Regions from separate parts of the Niabella soli DSM 19437 genome, predicted to be linked through region 2. Evidence: riboswitches for the same ligand, from Rfam matches in the RefSeq annotation. Region 2 holds a riboswitch; the other holds the start of a gene.
What was found. A riboswitch is a leader RNA that binds a small molecule or an ion and turns the genes downstream of it on or off. The one in region 2 is predicted to bind S-adenosylmethionine.
Positions count from the first base shown of each region.

Region 1 (3,783 bases), 1.9 Mb from region 2:
CTTCGCCGATCATTTCCGGCCACCATTCATGCGGGTTGCTGTTGGCGGTAAGCGCATGGAAGATCCAGATGATGTTGGATCGATCCCCGTTCATACTTCCGTAAGTGGTATAGGCCAGCCGGAGGTTATGAAACACCGCACCGCTTTCCAGTGCAAAAGGTTGGTCGTATGTAAAAACCTGTTGGGTCATGTGTGTAACTTCAAAATTCAATGAAGACCTATAAGGTTCCGCCACTGCGGGCATGTTACAACCTTATAGGTCTTTTATTCTTATTTAAACACCGCTGCAAATGCCTGTTCAAAATCTGCTTTGATGTCATCAATATGTTCAATGCCCAGGCTGATGCGGATAAGATTGTCCAGCACGCCGGCATTTTTTCTTTCTGCTTCGCTTAACTGCTCATGTGTGGTAGACGCGGGATGAATCGCCAGCGTTTTTGTATCGCCCACATTTGCCAGGTGGCTTACCAGTTTTAAGTTGTTGATAAAAGCGGCTCCATTTTCCAGTCCCCCTTTGATACCAAATTGCAACACGCCGCCAAACCCATTGGTCAGGTATTTTTTTGCAAGGGCATGATAGGGGCTGCTTTCCAGGCCCGGGTACCATACAAAATCAACTTTATCATGCTGCTCCAGCCATTGCGCCAGCGCCAATGTGTTATCAACCGTGCGCTGTACCCGCAGGGAAAGCGTTTCGAGTCCCTGCAGCAGCAGAAAAGAGTTGAAGGGGCTGATGGCAGGGCCGAAGTCGCGCAATCCTTCCACACGCGCACGGATCGCAAACGCAATATTGGGCAGCCCCAGCGGGTTCCCTTCACCAAACACCTGCCAGAAATTTAACCCGTGATACCCTTCGGAGGGCTCAGAAAATTGTGGGAACTTACCATTGCCCCAGTTATAATTGCCCCCGTCTATAATAATACCGCCGATGCTGTTGCCGTGCCCGCCGATCCATTTCGTAGCAGCTTCCACAACAATGTTGGCCCCGTGTTTAATGGGCCGAAATAAATAGCCGCCGGCTCCAAAAGTATTGTCCACGATCAAAGGAAGATCGTATTCCTTCGCCAACACGGCAAACTTTTCAAAATCGGGAACATTCAGTCTTGGGTTTCCAAGCGTTTCAATATAAATGGCTTTTGTCTTATCATCAATCAGCGGCCGGAAGCTGTCCGGGTTGTCATCAGCGGCAAAGCGGGCATCAATGCCGAATCGTTTAAAAGAAACTTTAAACTGGTTAAAAGTTCCGCCATATAAGAAGGGTGAGGTTACAAAGTTTTCACCCGCCTGTAACAGGTTGGCTATGGTAAGCAACTGCGCCGACTGGCCGGAAGCGGTTGCTAATGCTGCCGCACCACCTTCCAATGCCGCCATGCGCTGCTCAAAGACATCGGTAGTGGGGTTCATAATGCGGGTATAGATATTTCCAAACTCTCTTAGTCCAAAAAGATTGGCGGCATGTTCCGCATTCTTAAATACAAAAGAAGTGGTTTGATAAATGGGCACCGCACGGCTTCCTGTAGTTGGGTCGGGTTGCTGTCCTGCATGTACCTGCAGGGTATCAAAATGTAAGGGATTGCTCATAAATAATATGATTTAATGAAGATGAAGAATCTATTTTCTTGAAAAATTCCGGGGATGCCCCCGCCAGGGGTGAATGTAAATGTATGCCTGCTAAGGCATACAGCAAATGCAGCAGCGCATTACAGGAGTAATGGTAGGAACAGTGTATGTTGCTTCTTGTGTCATGTGGACCACGAATTTAACAGCGTTTTTTTTCATATTCAAAAAATTATCACGGCAGGCGATATGGCCATAAAAAAAGCCCACCGGATAAACCCAGGTGAGCTGTTATTGTAAATACGATTAAAAATAGCTGCCTGACTTATCTTTCCCCCGCGGTTACGGGAGGTGGAATTGGCACCTTGCCACGCTTGTACGTAGCAGGTTGCCAAGGCTTCATTGGGCCAAACCCTCTGCCTTTCTTGATAAGATCCCGGTATTGCCGGGAGAAATTTAAAGATCTTCTGACCCCATAAAATAGGGGAGGGCATCAAAGTTAGGAAACGGAACGGAAACAAAAAAATATGCCGTTCAAATTACAAGTATTTGGGAATCAGTAATGTATTGCTAACAATTGTTAGTTTAACATTTTATTTTTGAATATTTTTAATTAAACAGCCTTATTGTATTTGAAAAAATCAAAATAATAAGGTTTTAAAATTATTTTTTTTAGATATTTTCAAATTATATTTTTGTGTTCTAATCAAAAATATAAACCCGTTATGCTTACAAAGCCATTGGAGATTCCCTTGAAACAATTAAAGAAGATGGGGCTCAGTTTGAACAACCAAATCTATTACCAGTTAACGCCGGAGGAGCTGATTGACGAAACACTGCAGCAGCAAATGGGCGTATTGAATGACACCGGCGCCTTGGTGATCAGTACCGGTAAATTCACCGGAAGATCGCCTAAGGATAAATTTATTGCAGAGGATGCTATAACCTCGGATACCGTTGATTGGGGCAATTTTAATAATGCCATTGAAGAAAAATATTTTGAGATCATTCTTGCAGACGTACAACAATACCTGAACACGCGGGATAAGCTTTGGATACGCGATTCGTATGCTTGCGCAGCGCCGGAATACCGGTTGAACGTCCGGGTGGTTAATGAATTGCCCTGGATGAATTTATTTGCCCATAATTTGTTTCTGCGTCCTACAGAACAGGAACTTGAATCTTTCAGCCCTGAATGGCATATACTTTCCGCGCCCGGTCTGGAACTGGATCCTGTTCGCTGTGGGGTGCGGCAGGGCAACGCCACGGTGGTTAGCTTTAAACATAAAATGATTTTGATCACGGGCAGCAGTTATACCGGGGAGATAAAAAAAGGTATTTTTTCTATCTTAAATTATCTCCTCCCGGAGAACCGGAAGGTACTGAGTATGCACTGTTCTGCCAATACTGGCCCAAGGGGAGATACGGCTTTGTTTTTCGGATTAAGTGGCACCGGGAAAACGACACTGAGCACAGATCCGGATCGCAGATTGATCGGCGATGATGAACATGGATGGGATGAAACACAGGTCTTTAATTTTGAGGGTGGGTGTTATGCCAAATGCATCAATCTCTCCAAAGAAAAGGAGCCGGAAATTTATAATGCTATTAGACCAGGGGCGCTGGTAGAGAACGTAACGTTTTACCCCGGTACCAATCAGATCAATTTTGATGATGCATCCGTTACGGAGAATACCCGTGTAGCCTATCCGCTAAATTTTGTTGAAAATAGTGTGCCTGCTGAAACCGGGGGTATACCGCGCAATATTTTCTTTTTGACCTGTGATGCCTACGGGATTTTACCGCCGGTTTCCCGTTTAACAAAAGAGCAGGCATTGTATTATTTTATCAGCGGGTATACGGCAAAGGTAGCAGGCACCGAAACGGAAATAACCGAGCCGAAAGCCACGTTCAGTGCCTGTTTTGGCGCTCCGTTCCTTCCGCTGCACCCGGGAAAATATGCTGCTTTACTGGGGGAAAAGCTGACGAAGCATGGCGTAAAAGTATGGATGGTGAATACCGGCTGGACGGGGGGCGCCTACGGAACGGGATCCCGTATGAAGCTGGCCTGGTCGCGGGCCATGATACAGGCGGCGCTGAACGGGGAACTGGATACCGTAGAGTATCATAAGGATCCGGTGTTTGGATTGATGATCCCGGATACCTGCCCGGGCGTGGAGCAGCGGGTATTAACGCCAAGGAATACCTGGGCAGACCCGGCGGCAT
Region 1 covers NZ_CP007035.1:1,685,909-1,689,691, reverse strand. The annotation lists gene NIASO_RS07240 (homoserine O-acetyltransferase family protein) at 1-190, opposite strand, end outside; gene NIASO_RS07235 (O-acetylhomoserine aminocarboxypropyltransferase/cysteine synthase family protein) at 271-1,581, opposite strand; SAM riboswitch class I at 1,880-1,992, opposite strand; gene pckA (phosphoenolpyruvate carboxykinase (ATP)) at 2,283-3,783, shown strand, end outside.
Region 1: another riboswitch for S-adenosylmethionine. It lies ahead of NIASO_RS07235 (O-acetylhomoserine aminocarboxypropyltransferase/cysteine synthase family protein); the one in region 2 lies ahead of NIASO_RS14900 (SusC/RagA family TonB-linked outer membrane protein).

Region 2 (3,783 bases):
CGGTGGGCAGAGCTTTTTAAAGTACGACTGGAAAACGGGCGTCACACAAAAATTTTTGTTACATGTGCAACCCGATGGCGATAGTCATACCATTTATACGGCCTATTTTTATGATAACACCAATAAACAATGGATGCTGATTGCCCGTTTCAGAAGACCCAAATTAGCCACCTATTTAACTCACCCGTATTCCTTCCTGGAAAATTTTAGTCCGGATATGGGTAATATTGAGCGCCGGGTAGCTTTCGGCAATCAATGGGTAGCAGATGCTGCTGGTAACTGGTACGAATTGACAAAGGCCCGCTTTACGGCTGATAATACGGCGCGTAAGGGCTACCGGAAAGATTATGATGGCGGTGTAAAAGGGCAGGAGTTCTATTTGAGGAACTGCGGTTTCTTTAATGACTACCAGCCTTACGATACCATGCTGGAGCGAAAGCCTACCAATAAAAAACCACAAATTGATCTTAGCCAGTTGCCTTAAAAAATCAGCAAAGAATATATCCGGACCTACACATAAGGTTAATTAGCCCCAGAAGCACAGAAAACACCAATACTTTCTGTGCTTCTGTGTTCCAGTGGCAATCGGTCCTTAATATTAGTCTACTTATTTTGTAGAAAATTATTTTGTTAGTACTATTTTAACATATACCTTTGCCCTGCCTTTAACAAAAAAGAGCAGCTTATCAAGAAAGACGGAGGGAAATGGCCCGTAGAAGTCTTAGCAACCGCCACTATTGGAAACGGTGCTACATCCATCTGCCAGCAGGCGGAAAGATAAGTGAATCAAACAGTGCCGCGTGCATTGTCCCCCATTCACGATTTTCTTTCCATAACAAATTTTTGTAAAGCAATTTTTGAAGATGAACACAAAAATGCAATTAGTGAGAAAAAGGAATGAATTAACCAACTACAGGTATGGGAATTTTTGTAAACCGAAAGTAACGGGATCGCTTACTGCGCGAATGCAACTTTGTTGTTGCTGATATAATACCACATTTTATTTCTTTTTTAAAGAACGGTGAAAACCGAAAGGCCCCCTTATGCCCTTAGATCAACCATTCAATAACATTTTAAATCAAAATAGAACAATGAACCAATTTCTAAAACGACTTACCTGTGCAGTTTTCTTTCTCGCACCCTTATGGGGCGCCGCACAAACCCGGACCATTTCCGGCACCGTAGCAGATCAGTTAACCGGGACTCCCTTAACCGGGGTCACCATAGAAGTATCCGGCACCAACCGGCGCGCCGTTTCCGATGAACGCGGTACTTTTTCGATTGATGCCGGCGTACACGGTATCTTGCTTTTTTCCTACGTTGGGTATGCCAACCGGCAGGTAAATACCGATAGCGTTAAAACCCGGCTGCGGGTATCCCTGCAAAGTGCAGAGAATGCCCTGGACGAAGTAGTAGTAACGGCCCTGGGCGTTTCCAAGGCAAAAAAATCATTGGGCTATGCTACCCAGGAATTGAAAGCTAAGGACATCGGCGAAGCCAAAGAAACCAATATCGTCAATGCGCTTGCAGGAAAAGTAGCGGGAGTGCGTATCACCAATACACAGGGTGATATGGGTTCCTCGCGCATTGTAATACGGGGAGAGACTTCTATTGCCGGGAACAACCAGCCGCTTTTTGTGGTAGACGGAGTGCCGGTAGATAACTCTCAATTGGGCGCCGGCGGCTCCCGCGATTTCAGGAACGCTATTGCCGATCTGAACCCGGAAGATATAGAAACCATAAGCGTTTTAAAAGGGCCCAATGCCGCGGCGCTTTATGGGTCGCGGGCGGCGCAGGGGGTCATTTTAATAAAAACAAAAACGGGTAAAAGAAAAAACGGGTTAGGCGTAACACTGAATTCCAATGTGAACATCGCGAAACTGCTGCTGCTGCCGGATTATCAGAATGTATTCGGACAAGGATCTGAAGGCAAGTTTAGCTACATAGACGGTAAAGGAGGTGGGGTTAATGACGGTGTGGATGAAAGCTGGGGCCCGAAAATGGATGGCCGGCTGATACCGCAGTTTTTTTCAAAAGGCCAAGCCGTTCCTTTTGTGGCGCACCCGAATAATGTGCGCGACTACTTCAGAACAGGCGCCACCTTCAGCAATGGTATTGCATTGGCAAATGCAGGGGATAATTACGATTACCGCATTGCTTATAACAATGAAAAACAACTGGGCGTAGTGCCCAACAGCGAAGCAAAAAAAGATAACTTTTCTGTTAATGCCAACTATAATGTAACCCAGCGACTAAAAGTAGGCATCAATGCAAACTATATTGTCAATAATGCTCCCAACCTTCCGGGCGCAGGCGGCAAAAGGGCAACCAGTACCATGCTTCAGTTTACCTGGTTCGGCCGGCAGGTAGATGTGAACCAGCTCCGGAACTATAAAGATGCCAATGGCAATACCTTTAACTGGAACAACAGCTATTACAGCAATCCGTTCTGGGTGGCCTATGAAAATACGGTGAGCCAGCGACGGAACCGGATCATCGGAAATGTGAACGTTAACTATACCATTCTGGACGGCCTCAGCGCTAACTTCCGTACCGGTACTGATTACTATAATGACCGCCGCAAGCTCAAGGTAGCTTATGGCACCAACGGTACGCCCTTTGGTTCTTATGAGGAAGATGCCTACATGGTAAACGAAAACAACACCGAAGCAACCCTGCGCTATAACAAAAATATAAGCAGTGATTTTAGCCTGGATGCGTTGGCCGGATGGAACCAGCGCACCAAAACCTACGAAGAAAATATACAGCAGGCGCCCCGTTTGGCCGTTGCAGGCGTATACACATTGGCCAATTCAAGAGATCCGCTGATCTCCTCCAATTTTTATTCCCGGTTAAAAGCTTACAGCGCCTTTGCATCAGCACAGGTTGGGTATAAAAATTTCGCTTTTGTGAACGTTACGGCGCGTAACGACTGGTCTTCCACACTGCCCGAGCAAAGCCTGTCTTATTTCTATCCTTCCGTAAATGCCAGCCTGGTGCTTACGGATGCATTGAACATAAAAAGCACTGCCTTAAATTATCTGAAGTTAAGGGGCGGCTGGTCGCAGGTAGGAAGTGCAGCCGATCCCTACCAACTGATCAATCTCTTCAATTTTAATGCTCCCTTTTTAAGTAACCCCCAACTGGTGACCTCGGGGGTAGATCTGGATCCTGATTTGAAATCGGAAACAACCAACTCGGCGGAAGCAGGCATCGAAGCTTCCTTCCTCAATAACCGGGTGCGACTGGACCTGAGCGTATACAATACCAACAGCATCAACCAGATCTTAAAAGTAGATGTAACCGCGTCAACCGGGTATAATCAAAAGCTGATGAACGCCGGTAAGATCAACAATAAAGGCGTGGAAATACAATTAGGACTGATACCCATCAGGCATAAAGACTTCCAGTGGAATGTAGATCTCAACTATGCAGCCAACAGGAGCCGCGTGCTGGTACTGGACTATGAGGGCCGTCTGCAGAACTATGTACTGGGCTCCTATCGCAACGTACAAGTGATCGCTGCCGTGGGTAAAGCTTACGGTACCCTTTTTGGCAACGCTTACCTGCGGGATGCGAATGGCAACATCGTGGTAAACAAAGGCGGTATACCCCTGGCAGACCCAAATAAAAAAGTATTGGGCAAATTCACGCCAGACTGGGTTGGCGGTATTTCTAACAGCTTTACCTACAAAAACTTCAGCTTTTCATTTTTGGTAGATGCTAATATCGGGGGCTCCCTCTTTGCCGGAACCAATTCCACCGGCAGCTATACCGGCGTAC
Region 2 covers NZ_CP007035.1:3,553,095-3,556,877, reverse strand. The annotation lists gene NIASO_RS14905 (DUF3472 domain-containing protein) at 1-484, shown strand, start outside; SAM riboswitch class I at 681-784, shown strand; gene NIASO_RS14900 (SusC/RagA family TonB-linked outer membrane protein) at 1,092-3,783, shown strand, end outside.